One region of the Saccharopolyspora sp. NPDC049357 genome, then DNA from elsewhere that is predicted to be linked to it. Evidence: riboswitches for the same ligand, from Rfam matches in the RefSeq annotation. Region 1 holds a riboswitch; each other region holds the start of a gene.

Evidence for each region. A riboswitch is a leader RNA that binds a small molecule or an ion and turns the genes downstream of it on or off. The one in region 1 is predicted to bind thiamine pyrophosphate.
Region 2: another riboswitch for thiamine pyrophosphate. It lies ahead of thiD (bifunctional hydroxymethylpyrimidine kinase/phosphomethylpyrimidine kinase); the one in region 1 lies ahead of thiC (phosphomethylpyrimidine synthase ThiC).
Region 3: another riboswitch for thiamine pyrophosphate. It lies ahead of AB0J91_RS04585 (cytosine permease); the one in region 1 lies ahead of thiC (phosphomethylpyrimidine synthase ThiC).

What each region holds. Positions count from the first base shown of each region.
Region 1 is NZ_JBFAQJ010000009.1:137,549-144,687, reverse strand. Features, by position in the region: gene AB0J91_RS10575 (AAA family ATPase) at 1-1,145, shown strand, start outside; gene AB0J91_RS10570 (LytR C-terminal domain-containing protein) at 1,361-2,005, opposite strand; gene AB0J91_RS10565 (DUF3263 domain-containing protein) at 2,005-2,313, opposite strand; gene AB0J91_RS10560 (peptide deformylase) at 2,607-3,179, shown strand; TPP riboswitch at 3,249-3,370, shown strand; gene thiC (phosphomethylpyrimidine synthase ThiC) at 3,364-5,001, shown strand; gene thiD (bifunctional hydroxymethylpyrimidine kinase/phosphomethylpyrimidine kinase) at 5,187-6,020, shown strand; gene AB0J91_RS10545 (FUSC family protein) at 6,192-7,139, shown strand, end outside.
Region 2 is NZ_JBFAQJ010000063.1:13,609-20,747, reverse strand. Features, by position in the region: gene AB0J91_RS31475 (AMP-binding protein) at 1-1,280, opposite strand, end outside; gene AB0J91_RS31470 (hypothetical protein) at 1,495-1,692, opposite strand; gene AB0J91_RS31465 (hypothetical protein) at 1,932-2,672, opposite strand; gene AB0J91_RS31460 (lipoyl domain-containing protein) at 2,846-3,082, shown strand; TPP riboswitch at 3,124-3,216, shown strand; gene thiD (bifunctional hydroxymethylpyrimidine kinase/phosphomethylpyrimidine kinase) at 3,204-4,001, shown strand; gene tenA (thiaminase II) at 4,123-4,833, shown strand; gene AB0J91_RS31445 (hypothetical protein) at 5,058-5,327, shown strand; gene AB0J91_RS31440 (polysaccharide pyruvyl transferase family protein) at 5,318-6,436, opposite strand; gene AB0J91_RS31435 (hypothetical protein) at 6,537-6,926, opposite strand; gene AB0J91_RS31430 (hypothetical protein) at 6,942-7,139, opposite strand, start outside.
Region 3 is NZ_JBFAQJ010000004.1:550-7,688, forward strand. Features, by position in the region: gene AB0J91_RS04575 (family 2B encapsulin nanocompartment shell protein) at 1-1,059, shown strand, start outside; gene AB0J91_RS04580 (family 2 encapsulin nanocompartment cargo protein polyprenyl transferase) at 1,076-2,119, shown strand; gene AB0J91_RS04585 (cytosine permease) at 2,223-3,551, opposite strand; TPP riboswitch at 3,542-3,655, opposite strand; gene AB0J91_RS04590 (helicase HerA-like domain-containing protein) at 3,692-5,209, opposite strand; gene larE (ATP-dependent sacrificial sulfur transferase LarE) at 5,451-6,269, shown strand; gene larB (nickel pincer cofactor biosynthesis protein LarB) at 6,266-6,928, shown strand; gene larC (nickel pincer cofactor biosynthesis protein LarC) at 6,925-7,139, shown strand, end outside.

The DNA.
Region 1 (7,139 bases):
GCTCGAACCCGCAGTCGGTCGATCCGCGGCTGCGCGAACCGGGCGCGGTCGACCGCGAGCTCACCATCGGACTGCCCGACGACACCACCCGCGCCGACCTGCTCGGCGTGCTGCTGCGCGGCGCCCCGCTCGACGAGGACATCCGGTTCGCCGAGATCGCCGAACGCACACCGGGTTTCGTCGCCGCCGACCTGCTGGCGCTGTGCAGGGAAGCCGCGCTGGGCGCCGCGCTGCGGCACCGCGACGACCCCGCCGACCCGCGAATCCGCCGCCAGGACCTGCTGGACGCCCTGACCTCGGTGCGGCCGATCTCGATGTCCACATCGGACAACCTGCAGACCGGCGGGCTCACCCTCGACGACGTCGGCGACATGACCGAGGTCAAGCAGGCCCTCACCGAGACGGTGCTGTGGCCGCTGCAGTACCCGGACTCGTTCACCCGCCTGGGAGTCGAGCCGCCGCGCGGCGTGCTGCTCTACGGCCCGCCCGGATGCGGCAAGACCTACCTCGTGCGGGCGCTGGCGGGCAGCGGCAGGCTCAACGTGCTCACCGTGAAGGGCGCGGAGCTGATGGACAAGTGGGTCGGCGAGTCCGAGCGCGCCGTCCGCGAGCTCTTCCTGCGGGCCAGGGGCGCCTCGCCCGCGCTGGTCTTCCTCGACGAGGTGGACGCGCTGGCACCGCGACGAGGCCAGTCCTCGGACTCCGGTGTGTCGGACCGGGTGGTCGCGTCCCTGCTCACCGAGCTCGACGGCGTGGAACCGATGCGCGACGTCGTCGTGCTGGCCGCCACGAACCGCCCGGAGCTCATCGACCCGGCCCTGCTGCGTCCCGGCCGCCTCGAACGGCTCGTCTACGTCCCGCCGCCGGACGCCGAAGCCCGCCAGGCCATCCTCACCGCGGCGGTGAAGAACACCCCGCTGTCCGATGACGTCGACCTCGCGGAGCTGGCCGGAACCCTCGACGGCTACTCGGCGGCCGACTGCACGGCACTGGTCCGCGAAGCCGCGCTCACGGCGATGCGGGAATCCCTCTCCGCGGCCGAGGTCACGGCCACCCACCTCGCCACGGCCCGGGAGGCGGTCCGCCCGTCCCTGGACCCGGCCCAGCTCGAGACCCTCGCCGCCTACGCCGAGAACCACCGCTGACCCGCGGACCGTCCCGATCTCACGCGAAGTCAACCTTCAGCCCTCTGACCAGGACGTACACGCCCGAGCGCGGGGGGCTCTTCGAATTTCGCGCGAAATTCGAGTCGGAACCTCCGCGTTCGAATTTCGCGCGAAATTCGAAAAGCCCAGGTCGCGGTGTCACAGACGTGCGGGTGCGTGCGGTGAGGGCTTGAACTCCGTGCGGGGTTCGGGGATCACTTCCCGACGGACGGGCCCTTGTAGTCGTTGGTGATGATGGCGATCAGGCCCGGCGTGGCGTCCTGTATCCCGTCGAAGCGGGCCTCGGCTCGGGCGCCGATGCGGGCGGCGAGCTCCTCGGCCTGGCGCTCCTCGCCGGTGCCGGGGCGGAAGAAGACCGTGGTGGTCGGGATCTTGCCCTTGGCGTAGTTGCCGACCTCGGGCACGTCGTACCCGGCCTTGCGCAGGTCCTCGGCGGCGCGGTGCGCCAGCCCGGAGATCGTCGAGTTGTTGTAGACCCGCACGATGATCTGCTCGCTGCCCTTGCCGGAACCGGCCGGGACGTCCTGCCCCGAACCCGGGGTCTGGGCGTTGCCCGAACCCGGCTGCTCGGTGACCGGCGGCTGGGCCGTCGGGGGCTGGACCACCGGAGGCTGGGCGGACGGCGGCTGCACGGGCGGGACGACCGGGGCCGGCGCGGGTTCCGGCGGCGGCTGCACCTGCGAGGTGGGCTCCTGCGGCAGCGGCTGGGCGGTGTCCGAGGACTCGCCGGACATCAGGGTCACGGTCCCGAACACGGCCGCGAGCACGCCGACTCCGATCAGACCCAGGCCGATCAGCTTGGCCCCGCCGGGCCCGCCGGACGGTTCCCCAACACTCATCAGTGCAACTCGATTCCCAGTCGTTGAGCGGCCCTCGCGCGCTGTCGTGCCGCCCGTGCCTTGCGCAGTCTCTTGATCAGCATAGGGTCCGCGTTGAACGCGGCGGGGGAATCCAGCAGCGTGTTGAGCAGCTGGTAGTACCGCGACGCGGACATGTCGAACAGTTCCCGGATCGCGATGTCCTTCTTGCCCGAGCGCTTCCACCACTGCGCTTCGAAGGCGAGGATCCCCAGCTCCCGGTCGGTCAGGTCCCGATCCGCGGGGCCCGGTTCGGGCTCGTCCGCCGGCGGTTCGACGATCCGCTCGATGGGCTGCGTGATCGGCTCGGCGAGGGTCAGCCGCCGACGCTCCGGCGCGTGCTGACGCCCGTGCATGCGCGCGAGTTGTTCGCACTGACGGGCGATCTCCTGCGCGGTCAGCATCTGGGCGGCGTCCATCCGGCTCCTCGCCTCGCGATTCGGTCGCGGAGAATCACACGGCTGTCATTCCCGGTGACCAATTGAACCATGCCGTGATCCGGACGGTGAGCCGATCACACCCCTGTTTCACGCGCAAGAGCGCACCCGGTCAGGCCACCTGGGGGAACCGATAGGGTCCGCGCATGGCTGTTCACCCCATCCGCGTCTACGGCGACCCGGTGCTGCACAACCCGACTCGCCGGGTGGAGCGCTTCGACGAGGAGCTGCGCACTCTCGTCGAAGACATGTTCGAGACGATGGCCGCCGCGAACGGGGTGGGCCTCGCGGCCAATCAGATCGGCGTCGACCTGCGGTTGTTCGTCTACGACTGCCCGGACGACGAGGGCGTGCAGCACCGCGGTGTGGTGATCAACCCCGAGCTGACGACCTCGGAGGTCCCGGAGACCATGCCCGATCCGGACGACGACTGGGAGGGCTGCCTGTCGGTCCCCGGCGAGTCGTACCCGACGGGCCGGGCGGACTGGGCGAAGGCCACCGGGTCCGATGTGGACGGAAAGCCGGTGGAGGTCGAGGGGACCGGCTTCTTCGCGCGCTGCCTGCAGCACGAGACCGATCACCTCGACGGCTACGTCTACCTGGACCGGCTCACCGGCAGGCACGCCCGCGCGGCCAAGAAGATGATCAAGCGCAACGAGTGGGGCGTCCCCGGCCTGAGCTGGGACCCGGCCGAGGTGGGCGACCCGTTCGCCGAGTGAGCCGAACGCGGCCGGACGGATGAACCTGTTGCCATCGGCGGCCGCACCCCCGTAGCCTCGGCCACGAACAAGTCAATCCGCGGGAGCTCGCACCAAGAGCGGGCTGAGAGGGCGACTGGAGAAGTCCGGGGTCGCCGACCGCACGAACCTGACCGGGTAATGCCGGCGTAGGGAGTGGACGGCAATGGCCGACGTGTATCCGAACGCATCCGGAATCACCACGGGACCCATCGAGGGATCCCGAAAGGTCTTCAGCAGCACCGAATCCGGGCTGCGAGTGCCGTTCCGCCGCATCGAGCTGACCAACGGTGAGCACCTCGACGTCTACGACACGTCAGGGCCGTACACCGACGAGAACGCCACTGTGGACGTCCACAGTGGACTGCCTCGAACGCGAGCGGGATGGCGCGACGGACGGGAGCACAACACCCAGCTGGGCTGGGCGAAGGCGGGCGCGATCACCCGCGAGATGGAGTACATCGCGCACCGCGAAGGGGTTTCGCCGGAGTTCGTGCGCGACGAGGTCGCCTCGGGTCGCGCGGTGATCCCGGCGAACCGGTGCCACCCGGAGAGCGAGCCGATGATCATCGGCAAGAACTTCCTGGTCAAGGTCAACGCCAACATCGGCAACTCCGCGGTCACCTCCTCGGTCGAGGAGGAGGTGGAGAAGATGGTGTGGGCGACCCGCTGGGGCGGCGACACCGTGATGGACCTGTCCACCGGCAAGCGCATCCACGAGACCCGCGAGCGCATCCTGCGCAACTCCCCCGTGCCGATCGGCACCGTGCCGATCTACCAGGCGCTGGAGAAGGTCGACGGCGATCCCGCCTCGCTGACCTGGGAGATCTACCGGGACACCGTGATCGAGCAGTGCGAGCAGGGCGTGGACTACATGACCGTGCACGCGGGCGTGCTGCTGCGCTACGTCCCGCTGACCGCCCAGCGCGTGACCGGGATCGTCTCGCGCGGCGGGTCGATCATGGCGGCCTGGTGCCTGGCGCACCACCGGGAGAGCTTCCTCTACACCCACTACAGCGAGCTGTGCGAGATCCTGCGCGCCTACGACGTGACGTTCTCGCTGGGCGACGGCCTGCGGCCGGGCTCGATCGCCGACGCCAACGACCGCGCCCAGTTCGCCGAGCTGGAGACCCTCGGCGAGCTCACCCACATCGCCCGCGAGCACGACGTGCAGGTGATGATCGAGGGACCCGGCCACGTGCCGATGCACAAGATCGCGGAGAACGTGCGACTGGAGGAGGAGCTGTGCGGTGAGGCGCCGTTCTACACGCTCGGCCCGCTGACCACCGACATCGCACCGGCCTACGACCACATCACCTCCGGCATCGGCGCGGCGATGATCGCCCAGGCCGGCACCGCGATGCTCTGCTACGTCACCCCCAAGGAGCACCTCGGCCTGCCGAACCGGGACGACGTCAAGACCGGCGTGATCACCTACAAGATCGCCGCGCACGCCGCCGACCTGGCGAAGGGGCACCCCCGCGCCCAGGAGCGGGACGACGCGCTGTCCACCGCCCGCTTCGAATTCCGCTGGACCGACCAGTTCAACCTGTCGCTGGACCCGGACACCGCACGCGCCTTCCACGACGAGACGCTGCCCGCGGAACCGGCGAAGACGGCCCACTTCTGCTCCATGTGCGGCCCGAAGTTCTGCTCGATGAAGATCACCCAGGACGTCCGCAAGTACGCCGAGGAGCACGGCCTGACCAGCGTCGAAGCCATCGAGGCCGGCATGGCGGAGAAGTCCGAGGAGTTCACCCGCACCGGCGGCGAGGTCTACCTGCCGCTCGCAGCCAACGACTGATCGCGAGGGCTGGGGCGGCTCCAGCCGAGCCGCCCCGGCCACTCAGAAGTCGTCGGTGGCGATGCTCAGGCCGAACGGTGCGGGGAGTTCTTGCGATCTGCCTGGTCACGAGCCTATCCGGAAACCACCGAGGAGTCAGCGGCTGCGCGATCGGAGGCGATCACGCGGCACGTAGCATTCTGGGAATGCACGACGAGACCGCTCCGCCCACCGCGCTGACCATCGCCGGATCGGACTCCGGCGGAAGTGCGGGCATGCACGCCGACCTGCGGACCTTCTTCGCCTGCGGGGTGCACGGCATGACCGCCGTGACGGCGGTGACCGTGCAGAACACCGTCGGCGTGACCGGCCTGGTGGAGATCCCGCCGGAGACCGTGGCCGCGCAGATCGACGCGGTGGCCTCCGACATCGGCGTCGGCGCGGCCAAGACCGGGGTGCTCGCCTCTGCCGCCACCATCGACGCCGTCCTGGACGCCTGCGACCGGCACGGGATCGGCCGCGGCGGCCGGACGCCGTTCGTGGTGGATCCGGTGGCCGCGTCGCGCAGCGGCGAACCGCTGCTGCGGCCGGACGCGCTCGACGCGCTGCGCCACCGGGCGTTCCCCCGGGCCACGCTGGTCACCCCGAACCTCGACGAGGTGCGGCTGCTCACCGGCATCGACGCGCGCACCCGCGAGGACCTGCTGGACGCGGCCAAGGCGATCCACGCCTTCGGATCGGAGTGGGTGCTGATCAAGAGCGGGCACCTGCCCGACGACCCCGAGTGCGTCGATCTGCTCTTCGACGGCACGGAGTCCATCGAGCTGCCCGGCCCGCGCTACGCCACCGAGCACACCCACGGCGCCGGCGACGTGTTCGCCTCGGCGATCACCGCCGCGCTGGCCAAGGGCGCCTCGATGCCGGACGCGGTGCGCGGCGGCAAGCGGTTCGTCACCCGCAGCGTCGCCGACGCCTACCCCCTCGGCTCCGGCGTGGGACCGGTCTCCACCTTCTGGCGGATCAGCCCTCGCTCGTACTGACCAATCATTTGAGTGATTCTCGTCGGCATCCTGTAACCCGATAGGTGCTACTCGTCGACATAGGTCGGAGAGGGGCGTAATTCCAGGCGCGGAACCTGGAGGGCGCGGCGAGGGACGACAGGGGTTTGCGAGAGCGTGGCTAGAGCGGTGTTGACAAGGGCACGGGGATGGATGGCCACCGAGGCGGGTGCGCCGGATCCTCGGCAGCGCCAATACGTGCTGCTGGTGGTGCTCGCCGTGATCGCCGGAACGTTCGCGGGCTGGTTCTTCGAGCTGCAGACCCCGGTGCTGCTGGGAGCGCTGACCACCGTGCTGGCGCTGACCGCCACCAGCGGTCAGGCGCTGCGCTCCGATCTGCGCAGGTTCATGTGGCTGACGCCGGCGCTGGTGCTGATGATGGCCGTCGGGCCGATGCTGACCAAGGTGCCGGTGCTGGCCGGGCTCGCCGTCGCGGTGGTCGTGTTCGGCACCGGGATGCTGCCCGCGCTGGGTGAGCACTACCGCATCGGCGGGCAGATCTTCGCCGCCGCGGCCCTGGTGACCACCACGACCGGGATCGGCAACGACCAGCCGTTCCTGATCCTGCTGGCCTCGACCATCGCGGGCGGGCTGTTCGCGCTGCTGCTGCGGGTGATCACCGGGGTCGCCGACCCCGGGCACGCGACCCGCGTCGCGGTGGCCCGGACACTGCTGACACCCGGCCCCGGCGTGCTCGAATCAGCCGCTGCCGCGTGGCGCGCCGACGGTTCCAGCACCTGGCTCGGACAGGTCCTGGCGGGTTCGGCCCGGTTCCGCGCCGCCCGCGAGACGCTGCTCGCGCAGGCTCAGCAGAGCGACCGGATCGAGGCCGAACGGCTCCGCGAGATCGTCGCCGAGGCCGACCAGGTCGCCGCCGAGCTCGCCCGCGCGATCCGCTCCCGCGCCTGCACCGGGCTGCCGATGGCCGCCCGCCGCGACCCCGCCCAGGCCGTCATCGCCCGGGGCGGGCGGCAGGACGTGCCCGACGCCGTCGGCGGCGTGAACCAGGGCCTGGACCGGATCCGCGCCGCCGTGGTCAGCCGCGACGAGAGCCCGGTGCCGCCCGCCGAGGACGGCGCCCTGCGGGAACGGCTGCTGGGC
Region 2 (7,139 bases), on a different contig from region 1:
TCACCGGTGGACATGAGCCCTTCGTGGCGTTCGCGGCTCTTGCCGTTGGTGTAGCCGTCGAACAGCATGTCGTTGCCGGCGAAGATGCGGCCGGTCTCGCCGCGGCGGACGGGTTCGCCCTTGTCGTCGAGGATGCGCACGGTGGTGCCGCGCGGTGGCCGCCCGGCCGAGGACGGTGCGGCGCGCAGGTCGGCGGGCGTGGCGATGCTCACCCAGGAGACCTCGGTGGACCCGTAGAGGTTGTAGAGGACCGGGCCGAAGGCGCGCTGGAACGTGGTGGCCAGGTCACCGGGCAGCGCGGAGCCGCTGGCGGCGACGACGCGCAGCGACGAGGTGTCGAAGCGCTCGCGCTCCTCGGCGGGCAGGTCGAGCATCCGCTGGAGCATGACCGGAACGCCGAACATGCCGCCGACGCGGTGCCGCTGGATGGTGCGCAGCGTGTCGATCGCGTCGAACTTGCGGCGCAGCACCAAGGTGGCGCCGAGGACGGCGGAGAGCTGGAATCCGGCGATCCCCCAGGTGTGGAACAGGGGAGCGCTGAGCAGCACGCGTTCGCCCGCTCGCAGCGGGATGCGGGAGAACACCGCGCCGGCCGGGTTCAGGCTCGGCGGGTCGGGGCGGCGGGCGCCCTTGGGCGTGCCGGTGGTGCCGGAGGTGAGCACGATCAGCCGCGAGTGCCGCTTGGGCCGGGGCACCTGCTTGCCGGTGCCGGTGGCGATGAGGTGGTCGAGGGTGTTGTGCTCGGTGGGGCCGTCGGCCCAGCCGAGGACGACGTCGAGGTCGCCGGGCAGGTCCTGCAGGTGCCCGGTGAACTCCTCGTCGAGGACGAGCACGCTGACGTCCTGCTCGGCGAGCACGTCCGCGAGCTGGCGGGTGCTGAGCCCGACGTTGAGCAGCACCACGTCGACGCCGAGCTTGGCCGCGGCGACGATGACCTCGACGGGTCCGTGGTGGTTGCGGGTCAGCACGCCGATGCGGGTCTTGCCGGGCACGCGGTCGCGCAGCGCGGCGGCCAGGCGCGTGGTGCGGGTGGCGAGTTCGGCGTAGCTGAGCGCGCCGCGCTCGTCGATCACGGCGGGGCGATCGGGGTGGCGGGCGGCGCCGACGGCGAAGCCGAGCGGCAGGGTGATGCCCCACCGCCGGTAGGCGAGCGCGATGCGCACCAGCTTGTCCGGCCTCATGGGCCGCACGACGCCTTGTTTCACCAGCACGAACAAGGTGTGCAGTGCCGGTGCGGCGTGGTTGGTCAGAAAGCTGGGCAGTCGCCGCAGAACGCTCACTCGGTCACCCCTCGTCCGTGAAACCTACTCGGGAGTAGATTGTGCCGTGAGTAATCCTCCCGGCCAAGTCCTCCGTGTCGAGTATCCCGGTTCCGCGATCGCGCGAGAGCGGAACGGCTCCCGTCCTCGCCGCTCCTCGCCAGCCGCGATGGGCGAAGTTAGACGGCGCGGCGGGGAAGGGGGAGCCTCTCCCGCCGCGCCGACCCCCAGGGTCCTAGTCGACGTCGGCGGCGGTGACCACCGCGTCGCGCAGGGCCGCGCGCAAGCGGCCGACCTCCAGCGGTGAGAGCACCGCCGTCTCCCCAGGCGGCGCGACGATGACGACCCGGCCGTGGTTGACGAACACCGACATGTCTCGTCGCCGTCCGGCGACGTCGCGGCAACTGACGTGCCACTCCTGGTTGGACCCCACAGTCCCAGCCTCCCTGTGCCGATCCGCTTGGTGCGGTGAAGCCGCGCAGCGCGCGCTCCTGGTGGAGGGACGCACCGATCCGAGGGGCGTGACGGCGTTTCGCCGAAACAACGGGAAAGTGTGCGCGGTCACGGCCGGGTTCGCGGGCCCGAACGCAACTCAGGGGCGACCCCCCCAACCGGGAATCGCCCCTGAGCGAACGCTGTTAGCCGACGACACTCGTCCGGCCCAAGAAACCGTCAGACCGGGCGTACCTTCAGCCCGGCGGGCTCGGCGGAGAGCACGACCGCGCCTTCGAAGTCGGCGATCGGGAGCTCGTCGCGCACCAGGCGGTGCGGCGCGTCGGACGCCTCGATTCGGATCTTGCCGGTGTTGATCGACCGCTCGTCCTGCTCCTGGCCGCCGAACTGGACGCTGAGCTGGTCGCCGGTCACGGTGGCGGTCAGCCAGCCGCCGTCGATGACCTGCTCGGTGTCGTCGAAGGAGACGGTGAGCCGGCCCTCGGCGGGCTTGTCGCCGCGCACCGCGACGTGCGAGAGCGCGACGTCGCGCTTGCCGGACTCCTCGCCGGCCAGGGCGATGACATCCCGGCTGACCTCGTCACCCGGCTCGGTGCCGGGCTTGGGGGTCAGCACCGGTGCGCGCAGCTGCGCGGCGAGCCGGTAGGGCTGCCACGAACCGGCGCCGATCAGGTTGACCACGGCGCTGACCGCCACGTCGGCCAGCAACCGGTCGCTGCCCGGGGCGGGCGTGACCTCGATCGCGGGCACGTCGCGTCGGGCCAGCAGATCGCGCAGTGCCTTGGCGCGCTGACGGCTGTTGCGGTCAAAACCGCGGGTGATCGCCACCGTCCCCGATCCGGCGGCCGCGACGGCGGCCTCGGTCAGGTCCGCTAGCGGCGCCCAGATCTGCGCGGGGTCCTGTTCAGAACGCTGCCGGCGCGAGCGGGCGAAGCCTGGGGCATCGGTCGTGGTTTCCATCGCCCTCCACTTTAGTCGGCTGCGGAGGATGACCTTGCCTTCCGGTGGGGGCTTTCACGGTGTGAAATCGATCGCGGTCGCACTGCTCCATCGGGGTGGCTTTTCCCTCCGCTGGGCTCATCCGCTGCGGCATTCGTCGCATTCTTGCGGCTCTTGGAAGCCGGGGGGTTGGGATGACCGATCTTCACCTGCCGGGTGAGCGCACGGGCCCGGCCCGCTGGCGGCTGGTGCGCTGGCTGGCCTCCGACGGGAGCGGGGTGCGGGCGGGGCAGCCGCTGGCCGAGCTGCGTCCCGCGGAGACCGACGGCGCCGCGATCCGGGTGTCGGCGCTGGCAACGGGAACCCTGTGGCACCAGGTGAAGCGGGGCGAAGTGCTCCACGTGGGCCAGGTGATCGGGTTGATCGAGTGAACCGCGCGGGCCGGGGGCTTGCCCTGGGTTGTTAGGTTGGTGGCAGTGACGCGGGGTGCCCTGCCAGGGCTGAGAACAGACCCGTTGAACCTGACCTAGCTCGTACTAGCGGAGGGACGTCATGGCTCCCAATGTGCTGACCATCGCCGGGACCGACCCCAGCGGTGGCGCCGGTATCCAGGCAGATCTCAAGGCGTTCTCGGCCAACGGCGCCTACGGCATGTCGGTGATCACCGCGCTGGTCGCGCAGACCACCACCGGGGTGAGCCGGGTGCAGGAGGTCCCGCCGGGCTTCATCACCGACCAGCTGGTGACGCTGCTCGACGACGTCCGGGTGGACGCCGTCAAGATCGGCATGCTCGCCAACGCCGAAGTCATCCGCGCGGTCACGGCCGTGCTGGAGCGCTACTCGCCTCGGTTCGTGGTGCTCGATCCGGTCATGGTCGCCAAGAGCGGTGACCGGCTCCTCGCGCCGGAGGCCGTCGGTGCGCTGCGCGACGAGCTGCTGCCGAGGGTGGACCTGATCACGCCGAACCTGCCGGAGGCGGCCGACCTGCTCGGCGAAGCCGAGATCGGCGGTCCCGACGAGATGCCCGCGCAGGCCGAGCGGCTGGCCGCGCTCGGCGCCAAGCAGGTGCTGCTCAAGGGCGGGCACCTCAGCGGCGAGTCGAGCGTCGACCTGCTCTACGGCGACGGGCTGGCGGAGTTCCTCAGCAGCGAGCGGGTGGCCACCACCAACGATCACGGCACCGGGTGCACGCTCTCGGCGGCGATCGCGGCGCTGCGCCCGCAGCGCCCGGACTGGCTGGAGGCCGTCCGCGAGGCCAAGCAGTACCTCACCGAGGCCCTGCGCGCCTCTGAGCGCCTCGACGTCGGCCGCGGCCACGGTCCGGTGCACCACTTCCACCACTGGTGGTGAGCGGGGCCGTCCTGGTGGGAACTGTCCGGGCAGAACGGACTTCGATCATCGACGGTTCGGACCAGAACCGCCCGCCGCTTCGCCACCGCACCCGAGATTCCGACTTCTGCGAGGGGTTCTCATGAGCACGTTGCCCGCTCCGCCCGCCGGAGGGTTCTGCGCCCAGGCGTGGGAGCGCACCGCCGGATTGCAGCAGGCGATCGTGGACCACCCGTTCAACAAGGCGCTGGCGGACGGCAGCCTGGAACGGGACGTCTTCGCCTTCTACATCGTTCAGGACGCGCGATACCTGGTCGGCTTCGCGCAGGCGCTGTCGGCCGCGGCGACCAGGGCCGATGACGCCGCCGACGCGGCGTTCCTCGCCGGGGCCGCGCAGGGCGCGCTGGTGGAGGAGCGGCGGCTGCACGCCGGTTACGTCGCCGAGTTCGGCCTGACCGACGAGGAGATCTCCGGTGTGGACACCTCGCCGTCGTGCCTGGCCTACACGTCCTACCTGCGCTCCTGCGCGCTGACCGAGTCGTACCCGGTGCTGCTGGCCGCGATCCTGCCGTGCTTCTGGGTGTACCAGTACGTCGGCAGCAAGATCCTCGACGCCACCGGCGACATCGAGGGTCACCCCTACAAGGCGTGGATCACCACCTACGCCGACGACGAGTTCGCCGAGGCCGTGCTGGCCGCCCGGGAGCTCGTCGACAAGGTCGCGGAGCGCTCGGACGACGCGACGCGCGAGCAGATGTTCGCCGCGTTCACCCGGGCGACCGAGTACGAGTGGGTGTTCTGGAACGGCGCGTGGGTCAAGGAAACCTGGCCCACCGCGAAATTCCTTGCGTGACAAGGGTTTCGCGTTTCGAGAACACCGATGACGGCTCGCCGGTAGTGGCGGGCCGTCATCCGTTTCGGGTTGCACCACAGCGTGATTCATCATGTGATGCGTGACACAATCTTGCGGTGTTAACGAAGTGGCTCGCACAACGACATGCTGGGCGAGCCCCCTGTCCTAGCAGGGCGTTTGTGAGTGGCGGAATCTTCCGCGGGCGTGGATGGAGTTCTGGGGCAATGTCTTCACTTCTGATCGTTTTTCTCGGGATGTCGATCCCGATCCTGGCCGCCGCGCCGTTCTACATCGCCGACCGTCGCGGGGACGGTCGCGAGACCCCCGAGTCCGCGCAGCTGCTTCCCGGCATCGAGGCGCCCCAGATCTGGCCGCAGTCGGCGGTCGAGCCCGAGGTCCCGGAGTGCGAGATCCCCGAGTCGCGCACCCCGGAGGAGACCAACGCGCTCGCCGACACCGTGCGCATCGAGCAGGACCGGGTCCCTCAGCCGTAGATCGCCTTCGCCAGCGCCGCCTTGCGCTGCTGCAACTCGCGCAGCGCGGCGGAGCTGAAGCCGCCGGCGCTGGGGCTCGACGGAATCCGCAGGCCCTCGCTCAGCTCCCAGCCGGAACCGCGGTCGATCAACGACCGGTGCTTGTTGGTGTAGTACCCCGAGTTGATCGACACCGCGACCCCGCTCGCGCCCGCGGCGGCGGCCATGAGGTGCAGGTGGAACCGCGTCGACAGCCACCGCTGGCCGGGCTTGGCGGGCAGTCCGTCGCGCATGATCTCGTCGAACGCGTGGAACCGGGCGCCCGGCAGATCGTGCTCGACCAGCGAGAACACCTCGCGGTCGGCGCGCGGGATGCCCTCCACGAAGGCCACCTGCTCCGGCTCGACCCGCCACTCGCGCAGCGTGTCCAGCAGGAACCCGGCCAGCGCGGGCACCGACTCGTCGAGCAGGTCCGACTGCATGCACACCACGACGTCGCGGAGATCGTCGTCGTCGGTGCGGAAGAGCCCGGGTTCGACGCCGAAGAACATGTCGTCACCGGTGACCGACGGTTCGATCAGCAGCGATGCCGACGGCTCGTCGCGGACGTCGACGACCTCGAACTGCTCGGCGAGGCTGCGCAGCAGCGGCTCGGCGGCCTCGGCGATCGGCGACAGGCCCTGCCCGGTCATCACCGCCCGGCCGCCGGAGCGGTGCGCGGCGGCCGCGGTGGCCGCGAGCAGGCCGATGTGGCGCGGCCAGATGCCGTTGATGAAGCCGCCGCCGATCACGTGGAACAGGTCCATCTGCGAGGCGAGGTCGATGCCGGAGACCCAGCGCGGCGCCAGGCCGGGGTTGTGGATCGCGTGCTGCACGAAGGCCGCGACCGACCACGGCTCGTCGTCGGGCGCCTCCCAGCACAAGCGCCAGAAGGTGTCGGTGAACTTGACGTTCGGGTGCAGGTGGGAGAGCAGCACGGCGCTGGGCCCCGGGTTGGGGGAGTCCAGCCAGACCTCGCTTTGGGGAGCCACCTTCGCCAGGTGCTTGAGCCAGGCCGCGGCGATCAGCTCGTCGCCGTAGTTGGGGTGGCCTGTCGTGGCGACGAGGTAGATCCGGGGCGGGTTCTTCACCGGGGAGACTCCAGCCGTAGGTTGCCAGGTTCGCCTTCGAACCTAGCAACCGGCAAAATGCCCGTACCAATGTCGCACCGCACGGGCCGGACGGCCGGGGTCAGCCGGCGTTGGTGATCTCCGCGCGGATGCGCTCCAGGCGCCGCTTGGTGCGGTTGAACCTGGCCCGGTAGCGGGCGTCGAAGATGTCGGTCGGCAGCTCCGGCATCTCCATCGGTTCCGGTTCGCGAGGCCTCGGTGCGGTCGCCTCGATCTTCACCGGCTGCGTGGCCTCGCCGTCACCTTCGCGGTCGGTCTTCTCGTCCGAGCCGCTCGCCTCCGGTGCGGTGGCGGAGTCCTCCGGGGCTGAAGTCGCCCTCAGCGCGTGCTTGCCGTGCGGAGCGGTCGGCTTCGATTCGGTCGCCTTGCGCTGCGCCCGGTGGAGCAGCGGCCAGAACACCAGGGTGGCCACCGCGAGGCCGCAGACGAACATCAGCACCAGCATTTCCACGAGTCGCCTCCCTGATCAGTTCTGCCGCGCACTGGGAGCCTGCGGCGCTCCGTTGTTGGTGTGCTGCTGCTCGATGGGAATCGTGTAGGTCTGCACGTCGTCGCGCTGCTCGGGCAGCGTGACCTCCTGCAACCGGCTCTCTTCCGGCTCGACCGGGCCGTCGGGTTCCGGCGTCGTGGCGGCGTCGGTCTGGGCGCGCACGTTCGCGGCCGA
Region 3 (7,139 bases), on a different contig from region 1:
CACTACGAGCCGGGCCAGCTGATCTCGGTCCGCGGGAACCCGGCGACGGAGGTGGTGCTGATCGCGCACGGCAAGGTCGACAAGATCCGAAGCGGCGAGTACGGCGAGGACTCCGTCACCGACACGCTGGCAGGCGGCAGGTTCTTCGGCTCCCAGGTGCTGGCGACCGCGCAGTCCACGTGGGACAGCACCTACCGCGCGGTCACGCCCTGCATCGTGCTCACCCTCGACCGCGTGGCGCTGCACGAGGTCACCAGGCAGTTCGACGAGCTGCGCGCGCACGTGGCCGCCGAGTACGCCTCGCCGGCACCTCCGACCAACAAGCGCGGTGAGATCGACATCGCGCTGGCCTCCGGACATTCCGGCGAAACCGCGTTGCCCGGAACGTTCGTCGACTACGAGCTCGCACCGCGCGAGTACGAGCTCAGCGTTGCCCAGACCGTGCTGCGCGTGCACAGCCGCGTCGCCGATCTCTACAACCAGCCGATGAACCAGACCGAGCAGCAGCTCCGGCTCACCGTCGAGGCGCTGCGCGAGCGCCAGGAGCACGAACTGCTCAACAACCGCGACTTCGGCCTGCTGCACAACGCCGACCTGCAGCAGCGGCTGCACACCCGCACCGGGCCACCCACCCCGGAGGACCTCGACGAACTGCTCTCACGACGCAGGAAGTCGCGGTTCTTCCTGGCGCATCCGCGCACCATCGCCGCGTTCGGCCGGGAGTGCAACAAGCGCGGCGTGTACCCGCAGACCACCGAGGTGCAGGGGCACGCGGTCCAGGCCTGGCGCGGCGTGCCGATCCTGCCCACCGACAAGATCCCGATCAGCGGCAAGGGCACCACCTCGATCCTGTGCATGCGCACGGGCGAGGACGACAGCGGCGTCGTCGGGCTGCGCCAGACCGGGATCTCCGGCGAGCACGAGCCCGGGCTCTCGGTGCGCTTCATGGGCATCAACGAACAGGCGGTCCTCTCCTACCTGGTCAGCGCCTACTTCTCCGCCGCGGTGCTGGTCCCGGACGCGCTCGGCGTCCTGGAGAACGTCGAAGTAACCCGCTGAGCGAAGGGAACCCGCGATGACGACGTTGGAGCAGGACGAGAACCGCGCCGGTCAGGCCTTCGAGGCGCTGACCAGCAGCCGAACCATGGTCGAGCCGGCGCTGCGAGCGGCGGTGGACCGGCTTTCGGACCGGATGCGCCAGGTCGCCGGCTACCACCTGGGGTGGCTCGACGAGCGCGGAAACCCCGTGCGCGCCGACCGCGGCAAGGCGATGCGGCCGACCTTGGTGCTGCTCAGCGCCTCGGCCGTCGGTGGCGATCCGGCCGACGCGGTGCCCGCCGCGGTGGCCGTGGAATTGGTGCACAACTTCTCGTTGCTGCACGACGACGTGATGGACGGCGACGTCACGCGCCGACATCGACCGACGGCGTGGACGGTGTTCGGCAACGCCACCGCGATCCTGGCCGGGGACGCGTTGCTCACCCTGGCGGCCGATGTGCTCGCCTCGTCGCAGCACCCGGAGGCGGCGAGCGCGGTGCGGATGCTCAGCAGCGCGACGCTCGCTCTCACCGACGGGCAGAACTCGGACCTGGAGTTCGAGACGCGCGCCGACGTGGACGTCGCCGCGTGCCAGCGGATGGCCCGCGACAAGACGGGTGCCCTGCTGGGGTGCGCGTGCGCGCTCGGCGCGCTGCACGGCGGCGGCTCACCGGAGCAGATCACCAGGATGCGCAGCTTCGGCGAGCGGCTGGGACTGGCGTTCCAGCACATCGACGATCTGCTGGGGATCTGGGGCGATCCGGCGATGACCGGCAAACCCGTGTTCTCCGATCTGCGCACCCGCAAGAAGACGTTGCCGGTGGTCTCCGCGCTGACCTCGGGCTCCAGCGCGGGCCAGCGGCTGGCGTCCCTCTACTACCGGGAGCAGCCGCTGGTCAGCGGCGAGCTCGCCCAGGCCGCCGAGCTCGTCACGCTCGCCGGCGGGCGGGCGTGGAGCCAGGCCCAGGCCGATGAACTGCTCGCCGCGGCCTTGACCGATCTCCGCAGAGCGGAGCCGGAGGAGGACGCGGCGGAAGCGCTCACCGCACTGGCCCACCTGGTGACGCGCCGGGACCACTGAATCCCGGCGCCCGGAAACGACGGCTCCAGCCACCACCGCCGCCCCTCCTGGCTGGAGCCGTCCCCGGTCACCGGGTGGTTCGCCGCGAGGCGAACCACCCGGTTTAGGAGGCCTTCCGGCGGCTGCGGGCGAGCAGGCCGATGATGCCCGCGGCCAACGCGGAGATGACGAACGAGGTCAGGGCCGCGCTCATCCAGGTGGGAACGGTGAAGCCGATGGCCTCGCGGGCGCCGGTCCACAACTCGGTCCACCAACCCAGTTCGCCGGGGTTGATCAGCTGGAAGGTCGCGAAGCCCAGCAGCCAGGCGATCAGCATCCCCCAGCGGGAGGGGGCCTGCGCCGAGACGTCCCACTCGCGGTTGCGGGCGTTGTAGAAGTAGTCCACCGCCAGCACGCCGAACATCGGCACGAACACCGATCCGATCAGCAGCAGGAAGTTGGAGAACTGCTCGATGTCCATCGTCAGCGCGGCCAGGGTGCTGATCACACCGACGATCAGGCTCAGCAGCCGCCGATCCGTGCTGGGACGCAGGTTCTGGATGGACACCGCGGTCGAATAGGTGTCGGCGAAGGACTGGTCGACCTCGCGCAGCACCAGCACCGCGAAGAACAGCACGCCCAGCGGCGCCGCCAGCAGCGGGTCGAACGCCTTGTCCCCGTCGAACCCGACCAGCGCCAGACCGAGCAGACCCAGCAGGTAGCAGGCGATCTGGGTGACCGAGTAGCCGACGGTCGCCGCGGTGAACGCGCCGCTCGCCGACCGCGAGTGCCGCGAGTAGTCCGAGGCGACCGGAAGCCACGACACCGCGACGGCCAGCGCCGCGTCGGCGCCCGGCCAGAACCCCTCCCAGGACCCGTCGTTCATCGGCGGCAACGGCTGGCGCAGGAGCTGCACGAAGAAGTAGACCATCGCGATGAGCACCGCGATGCTCACGTAGCGGCGCAGCAACCGCAGCGCGCCCAGGGGGCGCAAGGTCAGCGCGGTGGTGAGGGCCCCGGCGATGAGCACGTACAGCCACTGCGGTCCGCCGCCGAACAGCGCCTCGGTTCCCTGGGCGATCACCAGCAGTTCGAAGGTCCCCCAGCCGACCAGCTGGAGGATGTTGAGCACGGTCGGCACGTAGGACAGCCGGGTGCCGAACAGGCCGCGCAGCAGCATCATCGCCGGTGCGCCCGTGCGGGCACCGGGGATGGCCGCGATGCCGACCATCAGGCTGCCCAGCACGGTCCCGACGACGGTGGCCGTCACCGCGGCCGCGAAGGACAGCTGCGGCACCCCGGCGGGCGCGAGCACCGCGAGCGCACCGCTGAAGCCCAGCAGGCTCACGCCGAGGTTTCCCCAGAAGGCTCCTTGGTCGAGCACGCCCAGCGTTCTGGGGGCCGGTTCGTCCAGGGTGTTCGGAACTTCGGACCGTTCGACGTCAAGCGCCATCGACAGCTCCCTACGCCGGCATTATCCGGACAGGTTCTGCGGTCGGTGGCGCGATGCGTGCCACCCTCTCAGCCCGATCCGCCCGAGCTCCCGCGTGGATAAGTCGGGCAGACCTTACCTGATCGAGTGAAGCGGGTCGGTCAGCGCCTCCTGTTGCCGAACAGCCCGCGGGTGACCTCGCGGCCGACGGCGCTGGCGGCGGAGCGGAAGAACGAGCGCACGGCGGGGTTCTCCATCGCCTTCTGGAACATCCCCGCTTCCTCGCGCGCACCCTTCTGCTGCGGGACCTGCCCTTCCGGGGCAGCCGGCTCGGCGACCTTCTGGGCGAGCTTCTCGTAGGCGGACTCGCGATCGATCGTCTCGGAGTACTTGGCGTGCAGGTCGGAGGACCGGGCGGAGGTGCGGACCGCGTCCTCGCCGATGGTGCCCATCAGCGAGCGCGGTGGGCGCAGCCGCGTCCAGGCCACCGGCGTCGGAGCTCCGGTCTCCGACAGCACGGTCACGATCGCCTCCCCGATGCCGAGGCTGGTCAGCGCCTCGTCGAGCCGGTAGTGCTCGGTGGTCGGGTAGGTCTTGACGGTCTTGGACAGCGCCTTCTGGTCCTCGGGGGTGAACGCGCGGATCGCGTGCTGGACGCGGGCGCCCAGCTGCGACAGCACCGCGTTGGGCAGGTCGGTGGGCAGCTGGGTGCAGAAGAAGACGCCGACTCCCTTGGAGCGGATGAGCTTCACGGTCTGCTCGATGCGGTCGAGGAACGCCTTGGAGGCGTCGTTGAACAGCAGGTGCGCTTCGTCGAAGAAGAACACCAGCTTCGGCCGGTCCAGGTCACCGGCTTCGGGCATCTCCTCGAAGAGCTCGGCCAGCAACCACATCAGGAACGTGGAGAACAGCACCGGGTTGGTCTGCACGTCGTCGAGCTCGAGCAGGTTGACCACGCCCTTGCCCTCGGACTGCCGGAGCAGGTCGGCCACTTCCAGCTCGGGTTCGCCGAAGAACTCGTCCCCGCCCTGGGCCTCCAGGTTCGACAGGGACCGCAGGATCACCCCGGCGCTGGCCGCCGAGACACCGCCGATGCCCTTGAGATCTTGCTTGCCCTCGTCGCTGGTCAGGTACTGGATGACCGACCGCAGGTCCTTGGTGTCCAGCAGCGCGAGTCCGCGCTGATCGGCCCAGTGGAAGATCAGCCCGAGGGTGGACTCCTGGGTGGCGTTGAGCCCGAGCACCTTGGCCAGCAGCACCGGCCCGAAGCTGGTGATCGACGCCCGGATCGGCACCCCGCGGCCTCCGGTGCCCAGCGAGAGGAACTGCACCGGGTAGGTCGCGGCCTGCCAGTCGTCGCCGACGTCCTGGGCGCGCGCGGTGAGCTTCTCGCCGCCCTCGCCGGGCTGGGCGAGTCCGGACAGGTCGCCCTTGATGTCGGCGAGCACGACGGGCACCCCGGCGTCGGAAAGCTGTTCGGCGAGCAGCTGCAGCGTTTTGGTCTTGCCGGTGCCGGTCGCTCCTGCGACCAGGCCGTGCCGGTTGAGCGTGGCCAGCGGGATGCGCACCTGCGCCGCGGCGTCCGCCTCGTTGTCGATGACCACCGCCCCGAGGTCGACGGCGGCTCCGCCGGAGGTGTATCCGTCCGCGATCTGCTGGGCGGCGTCGTTGTCGGTCACCGCAGTCTCCTCCCGTCGGCACGTTCCCCTCGGAAGGTAGGTCGATCCCGCCGCCGAGCTGGGGAGTGCCACTCGGTCGAGGGACAAGCGGGCGCGTCCGCACTAGCACCCCGAACGAGCCGCCAAAAGGCTCGTTGACCACCGGAAAGATCTCCTTCGACGGCATGGGATGGATCGCTCGTTGGAGTTAGAGTCTGGTCGGACCACATGGCTGTGATCGAGCGTGCGTGAGGAGTGCGTCGTGACCGGATTGGACCGCCTGCGGGCGCGCGTCAGAACCGAGGATTCCCTGGTCGTGGCGTTCTCCGGCGGCGTGGACTCGGCGCTGCTGGCCGTGGTGGCGCACCAGGAGCTGGGAGCGCGGATGCTCGCGGTCACCGCCGTGTCCCCGAGCCTGGCCGCCGAGGAGCGCAGGCGGGCCAAGCGCTTCGCCCGCGAGAACGGCCTCGCCCACGTCGAGGTCTGCACCGACGAGGCCGACCGGCCCGAGTACGCCGCCAACGACGGGAACCGCTGCTACCACTGCAAGTCCGCGCTGTTCGACGCGGTGGAGCCGCTGGCGGCGACGATGGGCGCGAGCATCGCGCTGGGCACCAATGTGGACGATCTGGGAGATCATCGGCCGGGTCAGCGCGCGGCGGCGCAGCGCGGCGCGATCGCGCCGATGGTCGACGCCGGCCTCACCAAGGCCGACGTCCGCGAGGCCAGCGCCGAGCTGGGTCTGTCCACTGCGGACAAACCGGCGGCAGCGTGCCTCGCCTCCCGCGTCGCCTACGGCGATCCGGTCACCCCGGAGGTGCTGGCCCGCATCGAGCGGGCGGAGGAAGCCGTGCACGCCCTGGGGTTCCCGGTGTGCCGGGTCCGCGCGCACGGTCAGGGCACGGTGGCGCGCCTGGAGGTGCCCGCCGAGGACATCGACCGCGCCGCAGCGCACCACGCCGAGCTCGACGCCGCGGGCCGGGAGGCGGGCTTCGAGTTCTGCGCGCTGGACATGGCCGGTTTCTCCAGCGGCCGGATGAACGTGCTGCTTCCGCTGCTGCCCACCAGGACGGCATCATGACCGGCTTCAGCGATCTCGGTTACGCCAGGGTCGACACCGACCGGGAATCCCGCCAGGGGCTTCCGGAGGTGGTCTACGGGCCCGGCAAGCGGCCGGAGGAGATCACCGGCATCGTGACCGAGCTGCTGGCGCGCAGCACGGGCCCGGTCCTGGTCACCAGGGTGGAGCCCGAGGTCGCGGCAGCGGTGCGGGTGCCCGGCGGCGACTACGACGAGACGGCGCGGCTGCTGGTGTGGCGACCGGCGGAACAGCGGGATTTCCGGTTGTGCGTGGCCACGGCGGGCACGTCGGACTGGCCGGTCGCGGCGGAGGCGGACGCGGTGGCCTCCGCGATCGGCCTGCGCACCCACGTGGTCCGCGACATCGGTGTGGCCGGCATCCACCGGCTGCTCGCCGCGAGCGAGGACCTCGAGCAGGCCGACGCGGTGGTCGTGGTGGCGGGCATGGAGGGCGCCCTGGCCAGCGCCGTCGGCGGGCTGGTGTCGTGCCCGGTGATCGCGGTGCCGACCTCGACCGGGTACGGCGCCGCGCTGGAGGGCGTGACGGCGCTGCTGGCGATGCTCACCTCGTGCGCGGCCGGGTTGACGGTGGTCAACATCGACTCGGGCTTCTCCGCCGCGATGGCCGCGCACCGGCTGGCCGCGGTGGCCCGGCGATGATCCTCTGGCTCAACCCCGCGACCGGGCTCTCCGGCGACATGCTGCTGGGCGCGCTGCTCGGACTCGGCGCCCCGCTGGAGGAGGTGCGGGCGGCGATCGAGTCCACCGGCCTGCGGGGGTGGTCCCTGGACTCCGAGCGGGTCCAGCTGGACGGGATCGCGGCGACCAAGGCGGTCGTTTCCGCCGACGACGACGTGCCCGAGCGGCACGC